DNA from 2 places in the Kitasatospora sp. NPDC094019 genome. Region 2 is predicted to be linked to the other one. Evidence: riboswitches for the same ligand, from Rfam matches in the RefSeq annotation. Region 2 holds a riboswitch; the other holds the start of a gene.

Region 1 (7,031 bases), on a different contig from region 2:
GAGGTCCCCGGCGGCGATCCGGTCGGCGGTCTCGGCGACCCGGCCCAGCCGGCGGGCGAGCAGGCCCGCCCCGTAGACGGCGAGCGGGGTGGCGGCGGCGAGGGCGATCAGCGAGGCCACGGCCATCGCGGCGTCGAGCCGGGGCAGGTCGGAGAGTTCCGGGCCCATGTTGATCTGGACGGCGAGCACCGGGCTTCCGGGGCCGCCGGTGCGCTGGGCGGCCCAGACGCTGGGGCCGAGGCTGCCCTCCACGAGGTCGACGACCGCGGTGTGCCGGTCGCCGTCGGCCGGGTGGCGCAGGGCGGCGGGCAGGCCCGCGGGGTCGAGGGCCGCGCCGTCGGACAGGGCGCCAGTGCGCCGGTAGACGTCCATGGCGGCGTACACGGAGTTGAACGCCCGGGCCTGGGCGCGGGAGCGGATGTCGTGCTCGGTCCAGACGTGGACCAGCACGCCGACCGCGGCGGCGACCAGGCAGGCGATGGCGGCGGCCAGGAGGGCGATCTTCCGGCGCAGCGAGGTGCGGCGGTCCCGCCGGCGGGGCGGGCCGGAGTGCGGGCGGGTGTCCGGGCGGGGGCTGGTGTCCGGGCGCGGGCGGGGCGGCACCGGGCTCAGCGCCTGAGCTTGTAGCCGAAGCCGCGGACCGTCTCGATCCGCTCCCGGCCGAGCTTGCGGCGCAGGCGCTGCACGCAGAGGTCGACCACCCGGCTGTCGCCGTCCCAGCCGTAGTCCCAGACATCGCGCAGCAGGGTGTGGCGCTCCAGCACGACGCCCGGGTGGGCGGCGAACTCCAGCAGCAGCTTGAGCTCGGTCGGGGTCAGGGCCACCGGGCTCCCTGCGACGGAGACCTCCATCCCGGCGGTGTCGACGGTGAGGTCCCCGAAGACCAGCACCGGGCCCCCGGTCCCCGGGTCCGCGTCGGGGGCACCGCCGGGCGCGGGCACGGGGGCGTAGGTGGCCCGCCGCAGCAGCGAGCGGATCCGCGCCACCAGGACGTAGGTGTCCACGGGCTTGACCACGTAGTCGTCGGCACCGGCTTCCAGACCGGCCACCACGTCCAGCCCGTCGCCGCGCGCGGACATCATCAGCACCGGCACCAGGCTGGTCTCGCGGACCCGGCGGCACAGGCCGATGCCGTCCAGACCGGGCAGCATGACGTCCAGCACCAGCAGGTCGAACGCTCCGTCGCGGAAGAGTTCGAGGCCGGTGAGGCCGTCGGCGGCGGCCGTCATGGTGTAGCCGTAGCGCTCCAGCGCGGTGGTGAAGGACCGACGCATCAGGTCGTCGTCCTCGACCAGCAGCACGCGGACGGGGCGCGAGGGATCGGGCGACGACACGGGCGGACGGCTCCTCTGCGGGCGGGACCGGGACGGCGGACGGGCCGACGCGGGGTGAACGGCGCGACGGGCCGTCCCAGGGAACGATACGACAGGCGGCCGACCGGTCCGCGCTGCTGCGACGGCGCGTACGGCCGCCGCCGCGCGACCCGGTCCGGACGCGGATCCGCAGGTCGGAGGGGCCGCCCGGGGCCGGCGGGCGGGTGCCCCGGCGCCCGGGGCGGGGCACGCCCGGGCGCCCGGGCGGCCGATCCGATGCGCGGTGGAGCACCGCCTGGTACGCGATGGATACAGAGGCGCCGGGCCGCCCCGCCCTCAGCCGGCGACGAGGTCCGCCCGGCGGGGGAAGCCCCCGCGCGGTGGGGCGCCGTCGGCGGCGGCCGGCGGGACGGGGCCGAGCCGCCGGGCCAGGTCGACCCGGCGGCGGACGCCGAGCTTGCGGTACACCCGGGTGAGGTGCTGCTCGACGGTCGACACGGTGATGTAGAGCTTGCGCGCGATGTCCCGGTTGGACAGGCCGCGCGCGGCGAGCTCGGCGACCCGCCCCTCGGCCTCCGAGAGCCCGCCGGTGCCCGCCGCCGGAGCGGCCGCCGGGACCGGTCCGGCTCCGGGGACGGCGGTCCCGGGGACGCCGGTCACCGGGACGCCGGTCGTACGGGAGCCGGTCATGGGGGCACCGGTCATGGGGGCACCGGTCGCGGGAAGGCCGGTCACCGCGAGGGCGACCGCCGTCGGCAGCGGCGACACCGGCGGTGGCAGCTGGGCCGACGCCTGCCCGGACGCCTGCGACCGGAGCGGCACCACGGCCAGCACCGGCGTCCGGCGCAGCCTCCGGTCCGCCCGGCGGGCCCGGCCCGGGTCGCCGTCCTGCTGGTGGGCCTCGCTCAGCTCCCCCAGCGCCGCCGCCAGCTCCGACTCCGCGCCGGCCTCCTCCAGCAGCGCGACGGCGCGTTCCAGCAGCTCCGTCCGCTCCGCGGGTCCGCCCGCCGCCGCCCGGATCCGCAGCGCCAGACCGCGGATCCGCGGGTGGCCGACCGGCCCGAGCCGGGCGAGCTGCTGGTCCGCGAGGGCGGCGGCGCTGCCCGGCCGGCCGAGGGCGAGCTGCGCCCGGGCCGCCCCGAGCCGCCAGGGCGCGATGGCGGGCAGGTGGTCCAGGCCCCAGCGGGCCATGGTGTCGCCGCAGGCGCGGTAGTCGGCGAGCGCCTGCTCGGCCCGGCCGAGGGCGAGCCGGTGACCGGCCAGCGCGTACCGGAGGTGCAGACCGGCGGGCGTGTGCTCCAGACCCGCCGGGGTGACCAGCTCCAGGAAGTGCGCCGCGTCCTGGTGCAGGCCGAGCGCGGTGCGGGCGGCAGCCATGGTCGCCAGCGGCAGCCCGACGGCCACGCCCCACGCCTCCGGCCGGACGTGCGCGAACGCGGCGCGCCCGGCCTCGTCGGCGCTCCGCAGGTCGCCCTGACGCAGCGCCGCCTCGGCGCGCAGGGCGGCCAGCAGGGCGTTCCAGTGGGCGCCGCAGCGGGCACCGGCGCGGTCGGCGAGCGGGACGCACCAGTGGGCGGCCCGGTCGGCCCGGTCGGCGTAGAGCAGGACGGTGAGCGCGGCGGTGAGGGATTCGGTGCGCACGCCGCCGAGGAGCCCGGCGCGCAGGACGAGCTCGGCGCGGACCACGGCGTCCTCGGGGGTCACGGTGCCGGCGAGGAGGGCGGCCAGCAGCCGCATGCCGTCGCCACGGTCGGCGCCGTCGCCCGACCCGGCCCGGCGGGCGGGGTTGGGGAGCAGCGCGGGGTACCAGTAGGCGAGCCAGTGGCGCAGGGCCTCGGTGCGGTCGGCCTGGCCGGGGACGGCTTCGAAGCGGGCGAGCGCGGCGGTGCCCTCGTCGATCCGGCCGTGCCAGAAGTGGAGGCGCAGGCGCTTGAGTTCGTGGCGCAGCGCGGTTTCGGCGTCGGTGACGGTGCCGGGGAGGGTGGGGACGCACTCGACGGCGGGGCCGGCGGGCGCGGCCGGGAGCCGCAGCAGGTGGGCCGGTACCGGTCCGAAGCCGCCGGTCGCGGTGGCCCGCCGTGGCGCCGGCTCCGCGGCGGCGCCCTCGTTCTCGTTCCCGTTCTCGTTCTCGACGGTGTCCGCCGCGGCGAGGGCGGCGCCCGGCGTCTCCCACGCGCCGCCGCCGAACTCCGGCAGCACCGCGCCGGGGTCCCCGGAGCCGGGGGCGGCCGCCGGCCCGAGCGAGCTGCGCAGATGTCCCTCGGCCACCCGGGCGTGCCCGTCGACGGTGGCCGCCGCCGCGCCGGCGGCCCGCAGGAGTCGGCCGGCCCGCTGGTGCAGGGCGGCGAGTTCGAGCGGCCGCATCGCGGCGAGCAGGTCCCCGGCGGCGGTGGGATGGCGGAAGCCGCCGTCGCGGAACAGCCCGGCCGCGTCCAGCAGGTACAGCGCCCGGGGCAGCGCGTCGGGGGCGAGCAGCAGCAGTTCGGCGAGGAGTTCGGGGGTGGCCCCGGCGCCGAGCACCGCGACGCCGCGCGCGTAGTGCAGGGCGAGCGGGTCGATCCGGTGCAGGCAGTGCATCAGGCCGCGCCGATAGCCCTCGCCGACGACGAGGGTGCCGGGGCTGCCGGCGCGCTCCTGGTCCCCGACGAGGCTGTGCACCAGCAGCGGGTTGCCGCCGGTGAGGGTGTGCGCCTCGGCGGCGTACCGGTCGGCGGCCGCGGCGCCGAGCCGGGTGCGCAGCACCTCGGCGACGAGTCCGGTGGTCAGCAGGTCGAGCCGGATGTGCTGGTGGTGCGGTTGGCGGGCGAGTTCGACCTCGAACAGCGGGTTGGCGGGGGTCATGGTCTCGCGCGAGCTGAGCACGGTGAGCACGCCGGTGCCCCGGGTGCGGCGGACCAGGTAGAGCAGGAACTCCAGCGACTGCGGGTCGGCGTCCTGCCGGTCGTCGACGGCGATCAGCACGGGGGCGCGGTCGGCCAGGCCGCGGACCAGCCGGAACAGGCCCTCCAGGACGCGCTGGGTGAGCCGCCCGGCGGGGCGGTCGGACGGGGCTGGGTCGGTGCCGGCGGCCGCGCCCTCGGCGAGCAGGGCCTCGGCGGTGGCGGCCTCCTCGGGTTCGAGGTCGGCGCCCTGGAGGAGTTGCCGGGCCAGGCCGAGCGGGAACTCGCGTTCGAGCGGCGAGCCGGTGCCGACCAGGACCTGGACGCCGCGCTCGGCGGCGGTGTCGGTGAAGGTGTAGAGCAGGTCGCTGCGCCCGCTGCCGACGGACCCGTGCAGCACGATCACGCTCCCGGCGCCGGCGGCGCAGCGGTCGAGGGCGTGGTGCAGCCGGCGGTACTCGGACTCGCGGCCGGCGGGCGGGGTTCTCGACGGGCCGTACGGATCGTACGGATCACGCGGCGGGGGCACGGGAAGGGGGGACATCCGTTCTCCTGGTGCAGGGCGCACGGGAGGACGGGCCGCTGGGCGCTCCTCCTCGCGCGGGTTCGTGGGCGAGGGAATCGGAGGGACCGACCGGGGCGGGCGGGGACGCCCGGCCGGCCGACCGGCTCAGCGACAGAGGGAGCTGGCGCGCCGCAGCAGGTCGACGTCGAGGCGGGCGACCAGTCGCAGGTCGGCTCGGAGCAGCGGGGCGGCGGACGTCGTACGCGAACCGACGGGCGACGACGGCCACGCACCCGCGCGGTGTCCACCTGCCCGCTGTTCCACGACGTTCTCCGTCCCCCGCGCCCTCCCGGGCCCATGACCGCGCTTGTGACGGTCCGTCGGTCGGACGGACCCTCACCTGGCTTATCCCCGGGGCACCCCACCGCAGTGTGGGGGTTGCCGGTCAGCCGGCCGGGGCCTTGGGGCTGACACTCTTCGCCGCCCCCGAGTCTAGGAAGCGCCCGGCGAGCGCGTCAATCGGCCGGGCCCCGGAATCCGGCCCACCGGCCGGTTCAGCACGGGGCGCAACGGGCGCGCAACACACCCGCCACAGTGCGCCGGGGCGCGCCGCGGCCCACGTGCTCGGCCCGCTCGGCCCGCCCAGCACGCTCGACACCGCTCGACCCCGCTCGGCCCGCCCGGCCCCCTCAGCCGGCCAGGCCGTGCCCGGCCAGGCGGCGGCGCAGCCCGGCGAGTTCGCGCCGGACCAGCGGCGGCAGCCCGTCCACCCCGCCGCCGGCCGCCGCGAGCACCGGACCCAGCAGGTCGGCGGCCGCCCTCGGGTCCTGGGCGAGCAGGTGGCAGTCGGCCACCCGGACGGTGAACAGCAGACGGGCGGAGGGCAGTTGGTCGGGCGCGAGCAGCGCGAGCGCGGTCTCGGCGGCGTCGACGGCCCGGCGGGCCAGCCGGGGGTCCTCGACGGCGGCGGCCGCGTCGCGCAGGGCGGCGGCCGCGCCGGCCTCGACCCGCAGCCGCATCGAGGCGATGGAGAGCCAGGCGGCGTCGGACTCGTCGTGGACCCCGATGTGGTCGAGGTGGAGCCGGGAGCGGCCGAGGTGGCGGACGGTGGCGCGGACGTCGCCGGTGAGGGCGTGGGCGCGGGCCTGGGCGATCTGGCCCATGGCTCCGGCCCAGTGCCGGGCCGGGGCCACCCGGGAGATCTCGCGGGCGTAGCCGAGCGCGGCGTCCGGATCGCCGTCGAGGCGGGCGAGGAAGCTCATGTCACTGAGGGCGGCGACCTGGGTGGCGTGGTCCCCGGCGAGTTCGGCCCAGCCGAGGGCGCGGGTGAAGCAGGCCATCGCGGTGGCGTTGCGGCCGTCCTGCATCCGCAGGGCGCCCGCGGCGTGGGCGTACTCGCCGGCGAGCCGGGCCAGCGGGCGACGGTCGGGTCCGGCCGGGTGGGCGGCCAGACGGCGCAGGACGACCCGCAGGGTGTCCTCGACGGCCGCGGTGCCGGGAGCGGCGGGGCTGTCGCCGGCCCGCAGGTGGGCGGCGAGCAGGCCGGCCAGGGCGTGGGCGGTGTCGGGGTCGAGCGGGGCGGTCGTGTCGGGGTCGGCGGCGCGGAACGCGGTGTGCAGGGCAGCCAGTTCGGGCGCGGCGGGGACGGCGCAGCCGGCCGCGTCGTGGAGGGGGCAGAGCAGCCCGTAGTCGGGGAGGCGGTCGGGCAGGTGGGCGGCGAGGCCGGCGGGCAGGACAGGGGCCAGGGCGGCGACCGGCGGGCCGGGCAGCGGGGGGCGGGTCCAGTCCCCGGGGACGGGCACCGGGGGCGCCCCGAGCACGGCGACAGCGGGTACGAGGACGGGAACGGAGGCCGGGGCCGGTCCCTCCTCGGCGAGGCGGCAGGCGGCCCGCAGTTCGCCGCCGGCGTGGAGGAGGTCGTCGAGGCGGTCGGCGACCCGGGGGCTGGTGCGTCGGGTGCCGTGCTCCAGTTTGCTGACGGCGGTGTGGTCGTAGCCGATCTCGGCGCCGAGCTGGGCCTGGGTCAGGCCGGCCCGACGGCGCCACTGCCGCAGCCGGTGGCCGAAGGCCCGCCAGAGGTGGTCCTCGACGGGCGTGGTCGCCGCCCGGTTCCGGTGCACGGGGCTGCCCTCCCGAGTGCGTTCCGGGCCCTCCGGTGGGAGAGGTCCGCTGAGGAGGACGGTACTGGACGAGGACCCCCGACGTACATGAGGTGGTCTCAACCACTTCTGCACGCTGGTCTCAACCTCTCTACACGGTGGTCTCAACCTCTCCTCTCTATTGGTCTCTACCTCACCACGCACCGGTCTCGACCTCTCCGACCACTCCGACCTG
Region 2 (7,031 bases):
GGCCGGGCTGGTCCGCTGTCACATCCGCTGTCACATTCCCGCACCGCCCCGGGTCAGCAGGGCAGGACCGACCGACCTTCCCGAGGAGCGCTCCATGCACTCGTTCGCCCGCGCCGCTTCCGTCGCCGCGCTGACCGCCGCCCTCTCCGTCACCGCCACCTCCCTCCCCGCGCCGGCCGCCGCATCGGCCACCGGGGACACTTCCTCGGCGTATCCCCAGCGCTGGTCGGCCGCCTGGTCCGCGCCGATGATGCGGCCCTCCTCGGCGCCGTGGTTCGAGACCTGGGCCGTGCGGGGCTTCGACCACCAGTCGGTACGGCAGGTGGTGCGACTGGGCACCGGTGGCAAGGCCCTCCGGTTCCGGCTGTCCAATCTCTACGGGACGACACCACTGCGGCTGAGCGGGGCCACTGTCGGCCGCGCCGCCGACGGGGCGGCCGTCGTCCCGGGGACAGTACTGCCCTTGCGCTTCGGGCACCGGGACTCCGTCGTCGTCCCCGCGGGCGGAGAGGTCCTCAGCGATCCGGTGCCGCTGCCGGTGGCGGCCCGCGACCGGGTGGCGCTGACGCTCTGGTTCGACGGCGCGACCGGCCCGGCCACCTACCACCAGCTGTCCATGACCACGACCTACCGGGCCGACGGCGACCACCGCGGGGACACCGATGCGGCGGCGTTCACCGATGCCGTCCGCCCCGGGTACGGCTCCTGGTACTACCTCGGCGGGGTCGAGGTCACCGGCGGGCGGCCCGTGGGCAGGGCGGTGGTGGCGTTCGGCGAGTCCACCACCGACGGGTTCGGCGCCACCGTCGACGGCGACGACCGCTATCCAGACCTCCTCGCCGAGCGGCTCGTCGCCGCCGGCCGACCGCGCCCCGTCCTCAACGCCGGCATCGGCTCGAACAAGATGCTCGCCGATTCCGCCTGCGCCGGGGACAGCGCGCTGAGCCGCTTCCGGCGCGATGTGCTGGACCGACCGAACGTGGGCACCGTCATCGTCTCCCACGGCATGAACGACATCCTCCGCGGCGGCGACCAGATCTGCGGCGTGGACCGCGACGACCCGCCCGTGACGCTCCAGCGGCTGATCAACGCCCACCGCGCCCTGATCCGGGCCGCCCACGCCCGGGGCGTCAAGGCCGTCGGAGCCACCCTGATGCCCTTCGGCGGCGCGCCGTTCTGGACCGCGGGCGCCGACCGGCTGCGCCGCGACCTCAACGAGTGGATCCGTACCTCCGGCGCGTACGACGCGGTGGCCGACTTCGACCGCGCCGTCGATCCCGAGGGCACCGGCGCGATCCCGGACGGCCTCCACGCCGGCGACCACCTCCACCCCGGGCCGCTCGGCTACCGCGTGATGGCGGACAGCATCGACCTCGACAGCCTGCGCTGACTCGCCCGGCCGCCGGTCGCGGGGGGCGGCCCCCGCGACCGGGCCCGTCAGGTGAGGCGGAGGGCCTCGGTGAGACGGTCGGCCGCTTCGACGACCGTCTGCGAGAGAAGGGCGCCGGGGTGGCGGGTCAACCGCTCGATCGGGCCGGAGACGGCCACGGCGGCCACGACCCGGTTCGCCGGCCCCCGGACCGGGGCGGAGACGGACGCGACCCCGAGCTCGCGTTCCCCGATCGACTGGGCCCAGCCACGGCGCCGGACGCCGCTCAGCGCGGTCGCGGTGAAGCTGGCGCCCTGGAGGCCGCGGTGGAGCCGCTCGGGCTCCTCCCAGGCCAGCAGGACCTGGGCGGCGGCGCCGACCTTCATCGGGAGGGTGACTCCCACCGGAACGGTGTCGCGCAGCCCGGAGAGGCGCTCGGCGGCGGCCACGCAGATCCGGACACCGCCCTGCCGACGGTAGAGCTGGGCGCTCTCCCCGCTGACGTCGCGCAGCCGGGCGAGGACCGGGCCGGCGGCGGCCAGCAGCCGGTCCTCCCCGGCGGCGGCCGAGAGTTCACCGAGCCGGGGGCCGAGGATGAAGCGGCCCTCCACGTCACGGGCGACCAGCCGGTGCTGTTCGAGTGCGACGGCGAGCCGGTGCGCCGTGGGCCGGGCCAGGCCGGTCACCGCGACGAGGCCGGCCAGGGTGGTCGGTCCGGCCTCCAGGGTGCCGAGGATCGAGGTGACCTTGTCGAGCACGCCGACGCCGCTCGTGTTGTCCATGGATGTCTCCGTCTCAGATCCCGCGAGCCGCCCGGGGCGCGCTCGCGGAGGCCCCCCGTGGGGAGCGGGGGGGGTGGTCAGCGAGGGCGGGCCGAGCAAGTGGGCCGATTGCCTGCGCCGGGCACGAGACGGGTACGCGAAAGGTCCGGGACGGGAAGCGCCCGGCGGAAGGACAGCACAGAGAGCACCGTGTCTCCTCATCTTTCCCGCGCCACATTGGCGACAGGCCGGAGTTGGCACTGATCCCGGACGGCACGGCGCGTACTTCGGACGCCGGGTCGAACGGGGAGCTGCCGGGGCTTCGTAGGGCCGGTCCCTCCACCCCTCTGGATGATTCGCGAAGAACGATACAAGACTCCCCCGCCCGCCTGCCAAGCCCCCGTCCCCCGACCGCGGCCGGGCGGTGTCGCCGCGGTGTCCTACAGTCGGGCCGTATGACGACCCTGATCACCGAGGGCGGCCCGGTCGCGGACGATGCGACGGTCACGCGCACCGGCGGCGTGCCGCTCGCCCCGCCCGGCACCGCCTGGCCGACCTGTGCCGATTGCGGCGGCCCGATGCGGTTCCTCGCGCAGATCGTGCTGGACGGGTCCGGCGCCGCCGTGACCGGAGGTCCGGGTCCCCAGGACCGGGTGCTGGTTCTGTTCGCCTGCCAGAACCGTCCGGGAGAGTGCCGGGACTGGGACGCCCGTTCGGGTGCCAACGTCGCGCTGGTCCTCGCGGCCGACGCGCTGGTGCCGATCCCCCTTCCGGTGCGGTCCGACCCCGAGGGCCGTGAGGACGCCGACCCCGACGAGGACGAGGACGACTTCGGCGACGAGGACGACGAGGACGACGAGGATCTCCTGCTCCTCGGCGCCACCCGCGCCGCCGAGGCCCAGTTCCTCGCGGACGCACCGGACTTCGACCGCGCCCGCGCCGCCTGGGCGGACCGGACCGGCCGCCCCCGCACCCACGTGCTCGGCCAGCTCAACGGCGCCCCGGCCTGGCTCCAGAACGACGAGACACCGGACTGCCCGGCCTGTGCCGAGCCGATGCGGCTCGCCGTCCAGCTCCAGGAGGGGCCCGATCCCGTCACCGCCATGAACTTCGGCAGTGGCCGGGCCTACGCCTTCACCTGCTCCCCCTGCGCCGGCGCGGCGTTCCTCTGGCAGTGCTGACAGCAGTACCTGTGGCAGTACTGGACTGACGGCGGTGCGGACGGCGGTGCGGACGGCGGTGCCGACGGCACTGCCGAACCCCGGACGCGCCGCCGCCGTCAGGTGGCGGCGGCCGGGCGGTACCGGGCCACGACGCCCTCGACCGCCCGCAGCAGTCGCTCGCCCACCCGGTCCACGCTCCCGTTCTGGGTGCTGATCTGGGCGCCTTCGAGCACGAAGGTGATCTCGGCCGCCGCCTGTCCGGGGTCGGAGAGCCCGGCCCGCACACAGCTGCCGGTCAGCCGTCGGAGCTGGAACTCCTTGTGCTCCTCGATCACCTGCCGCCCCGGGTGGGAGCGGTCGGGCAGTTCGGCGAGGGAGTTGACGAACGGGCAGCCCCGGTACGAGAGCGTCGGCAGTCCCTCGGCGATGAAGCGGGCCAGGCCCAGGATCTGTTCCTCGGGCCGGTCCGGGTGCTCCGCCTCGACCCGGTCGAACGCGGCCCGGTAGTCGGCGACGACGATCCGCAGCCACTCCGCGACCAGCGCGTCCTTGGTCTCGAAATGACGGTAGATCGCCATTTTGGTGGTCCCGGCCTTCTCCGCGATCGCCTGCACGCCCACCCGCTGGATCCCCTCGGTCCGGAAGAGCTCCTCGGCGGCGTCGAGGACGCGTTCGCGGGGCGGCAGCTTCGCCACCCGGCTCGGCCTTCTGGCGGGCACTGTCATGACTGTTCACGGCCTCCGGTCGATCGCGGCCCGCGGTGCTTCCCCGGGGCTGTTACGGTACCAGTCCGTCCCACACGATACCGATCGGTATCGTGTGGAACTCTGCGGTACCAGTCGGTGCCGCACGCGATTCCGGGAGGGCCCTTGGACATCACCGAGTACGTGCGCCACGACGCGGTCGGTCTCGCCGAACTGATCGCCCGGCGAGAGGTGACCCCCGCCGAAGTGGAGGCGGCCGCGCGGGAAGCCGCGCGCTCGGTCGGCCCGCGGGTCAACGCCGTCGTGGAGACCTGGCCGGCCGACGACACGCCCCGCCCCGGCAGCACCCCGCTCGCCGGGGTCCCCTTCCTCGTCAAGGACCTCGGGGTGGAGGCCGCCGGGCGCCGGACGGAGCTCGGCAGCCGCCTCGCCGCCGGCCAGGTCGCCGCCGCCGACTCCACCCTGATGACGCGGCTCCGCCGGGCGGGCCTGGTGACCTTCGGGCGCACCGCCACCCCGGAGCTGGCCTACAGCACCACCACCGAACCCGTGCTGTACGGCGCCACCCGCAACCCCTGGGACCTCACCCGCAGCGCCGGCGGGTCCAGCGGGGGCGCGGGCGCGGCCGTCGCCGCCGGGATCGTCCCGATCGCGCACGCCACCGACGCCGCGGGTTCGATCCGCGTCCCCGCCGCCTACAACGGCCTGTTCGGGCTGAAGCCGACCCGCGGGCGGGTGCCGATGGGCCCGGCCGTGGACGAGATCTTCAACGGCCTGGCCGTGCACGGCGCCGTCAGCCGGACCGTGCGCGACAGCGCCGTCCTGCTCGACCTGGTCCGGGGGCCCGCGCCGGGCGACCCCTACGCCGCGCCGGAGCCGCCCCGGCCGTACGCGGAGGAGGTCGACCGGGATCCGGGCGCCCTGCTGATCGGCGTCCTCACCCGGCCGTGGGGCGGGCGGGCGGTCGCGCCACCGGTCGCGGAAGCGCTGGCCCGCGCCGTGCGTCTGCTGGAGTCGCTCGGTCACCGGGTGACGGAGGCCGAGCCCGACCCGGGAACCGGGACCGGCCTCCCGGTCGGGATGCAGTTCGCGGCCGGGTACGGGCAGGAGGGCCGCCTCTTCCGGCTCGCCGGGCAGCTCGAACGGGCGTGGCCCTGGTCGGACCGGACGCCTGCGGTGTGGGCCGGGCACCCCGGGGGCCACCGGGGCCACTGAAGGCAGCGCCGGGACCGCCCGGGAACGGCCGGGGCCGTCCTGGCGGAGGGGGATCACTCCGCCAGGACGGTGGCGATCCGGCGGATCAGCTCGCGGCTCCGGGTCCGGTCGGCGACGTCCACGACCGTCAGCACCTCCGGGTTCGCGGCCGCCCACAGCATGGCGACGTGGACGAGCAGGGCGAACAGGACCTCGGGCTCGAACCGGGTCGAGACCCGGCCGTCGGCCTGCCCCCGGGCGATGTCGGCGGCGCGGCGGCGCACCTCGGCGACCGCGAGCCCGTTGAAGGCGTCACCGCGCTCCAGCCGCTGCCAGGTGATGATCCGGGGCATCTCCGGGTACTCGGCGTACAGGTCGCCCAGGCTCGCCGCGAACCCGGGCAGGTCGTCCACGTCGAGCGGCACGCTCAGCACGATCTGCTCGACCATCTCGTTCCAGACCGCGTCGAACAGCCCGGCCTTGTTCCCGAAGTAGTGGTAGATCTGCGCCTTGTTGCTCCGTGCCGCGACGGCGATGCGGTCGACGCGCGCGCCGTTCAGCCCGTGCGCGGCGAACTCGGCCCGGCCGGCCGCGACGAGTCTCCGCTTGGTGGCTTCGGCGTCACGCTCCATGCACCCTGCTCCTAACTAACCGTTTACTTGACAGGTTCACCAAAGCCACAGTGTAATCAACTAACCGTCCAGTTGAATATGGTCGGGGCGCGCGCCTTCGGGGCAGGGGAGGGAACCGGGCTTGGAACCGGGCATGGTGATGGTCGGCCGGAACGACGAGCGGGCGCGGCTGTCCGCGTTCGTCCGGGCCCCCGACGGACAGGCCCTGGTCCTCAGGGGCGAGGCGGGCGTCGGCAAGAGCACCCTGCTCGATCTCGCGGCGCGGCTCGCGGCCGAGGACGGGCAGTTGGTGGTCCGCGCCACCGGCGTCGAGGCGGAGAGCGGACTGCCGCACGCCGGGCTGCACCAACTCCTCTACCCGCTCCTCCCGGACGGCGACCGGACCGACGGCTCTCCCGGTCCCCGGCCCGACAGCCCCTCCGGCCCCCGGCTGGGCGCCACCGCCCGCGCCGCCTTCGACGCGGTCTTCGGCCGGTCCGACGGTGCGCCACCGCCGGTCATGGCACTCGGCATCGCCGTCCTCGACCTGCTCTCCTGGACGGCGTCGAAGGGCCGTCCGCTGCTGCTCGTCCTCGACGACGGCCAGTGGCTGGACGAGGCCAGCGCCGAGGTGTGCGGCTTCGTCGGCCGCCGGCTGGCCGGCCGCCCGGGGGTCAAGCTCCTGGTGGCCGTCCGCGCCGACACCGCCTCGCGGTTCGACGCCGCGGCGCTGCCGGAGGCGCCGGTCGGCGCGCTCGCCGACGCGGACGCCACCCGCCTGCTGGACCTGTGCCACCCGGAACTCGGCCGGGAGGTCCGCGGCCTCGTCCTGGACCAGGCCGGCGGCAACCCGCTCGCCCTGCTGGAACTCCCCGTCCACCTCGCCTCCCGGCCCGGCGACGGCCCCGCCCAGGACCTGCTCGGCCTGCACGGCGTACCGCTTCCCCGGCGGATCCAGGAGATCTACGCCGCCCGCCTCGCCCGCCTCGACGACACCGTCCGGGCGGAACTGCTCCGGGGCGCCCTCGACGGAGCGGCGGCCCGGCCCGGCGACGGTCCGGCGCCCGTCACGCGGTACCGCATGCGCGAGGTCGACGCGGCCGTCGCCTGCGGCCTGCTGGTCGTCGAACCGGCCACCGGCGAGCTCGCCTTCCGGCACCCGCTGGTGCGGTCGAGCGTCGTCCAGCTCGCCACGCCGGACCAGCGCCGCGCCGCCCACCGGGTGCTGG

What was found. Region 2 has a riboswitch for S-adenosylmethionine ahead of ACIQ9P_RS37320 (IclR family transcriptional regulator). Riboswitches for the same ligand answer to the same signal wherever they lie in the genome.
Region 1: linked by a shared signal. The riboswitch ahead of ACIQ9P_RS32890 (AAA family ATPase) and the one ahead of ACIQ9P_RS37320 (IclR family transcriptional regulator) in region 2 are both predicted to bind S-adenosylmethionine.

Annotation. Positions count from the first base shown of each region.
Region 1 is NZ_JBIWIF010000020.1:141,918-148,948, reverse strand. It holds gene ACIQ9P_RS32900 (sensor histidine kinase) at 1-603, opposite strand, end outside; gene cseB (two-component system response regulator CseB) at 609-1,274, opposite strand; gene ACIQ9P_RS32890 (AAA family ATPase) at 1,650-4,736, opposite strand; SAM riboswitch class IV at 5,056-5,179, opposite strand; gene ACIQ9P_RS32885 (helix-turn-helix domain-containing protein) at 5,387-6,817, opposite strand.
Region 2 is NZ_JBIWIF010000031.1:274-7,304, forward strand. It holds gene ACIQ9P_RS37315 (SGNH/GDSL hydrolase family protein) at 95-1,390, shown strand; gene ACIQ9P_RS37320 (IclR family transcriptional regulator) at 1,438-2,151, opposite strand; SAM riboswitch class I at 2,346-2,488, opposite strand; gene ACIQ9P_RS37325 (DUF1963 domain-containing protein) at 2,586-3,311, shown strand; gene ACIQ9P_RS37330 (TetR/AcrR family transcriptional regulator) at 3,410-4,018, opposite strand; gene ACIQ9P_RS37335 (amidase) at 4,163-5,212, shown strand; gene ACIQ9P_RS37340 (TetR family transcriptional regulator) at 5,266-5,823, opposite strand; gene ACIQ9P_RS37345 (AAA family ATPase) at 5,945-7,031, shown strand, end outside.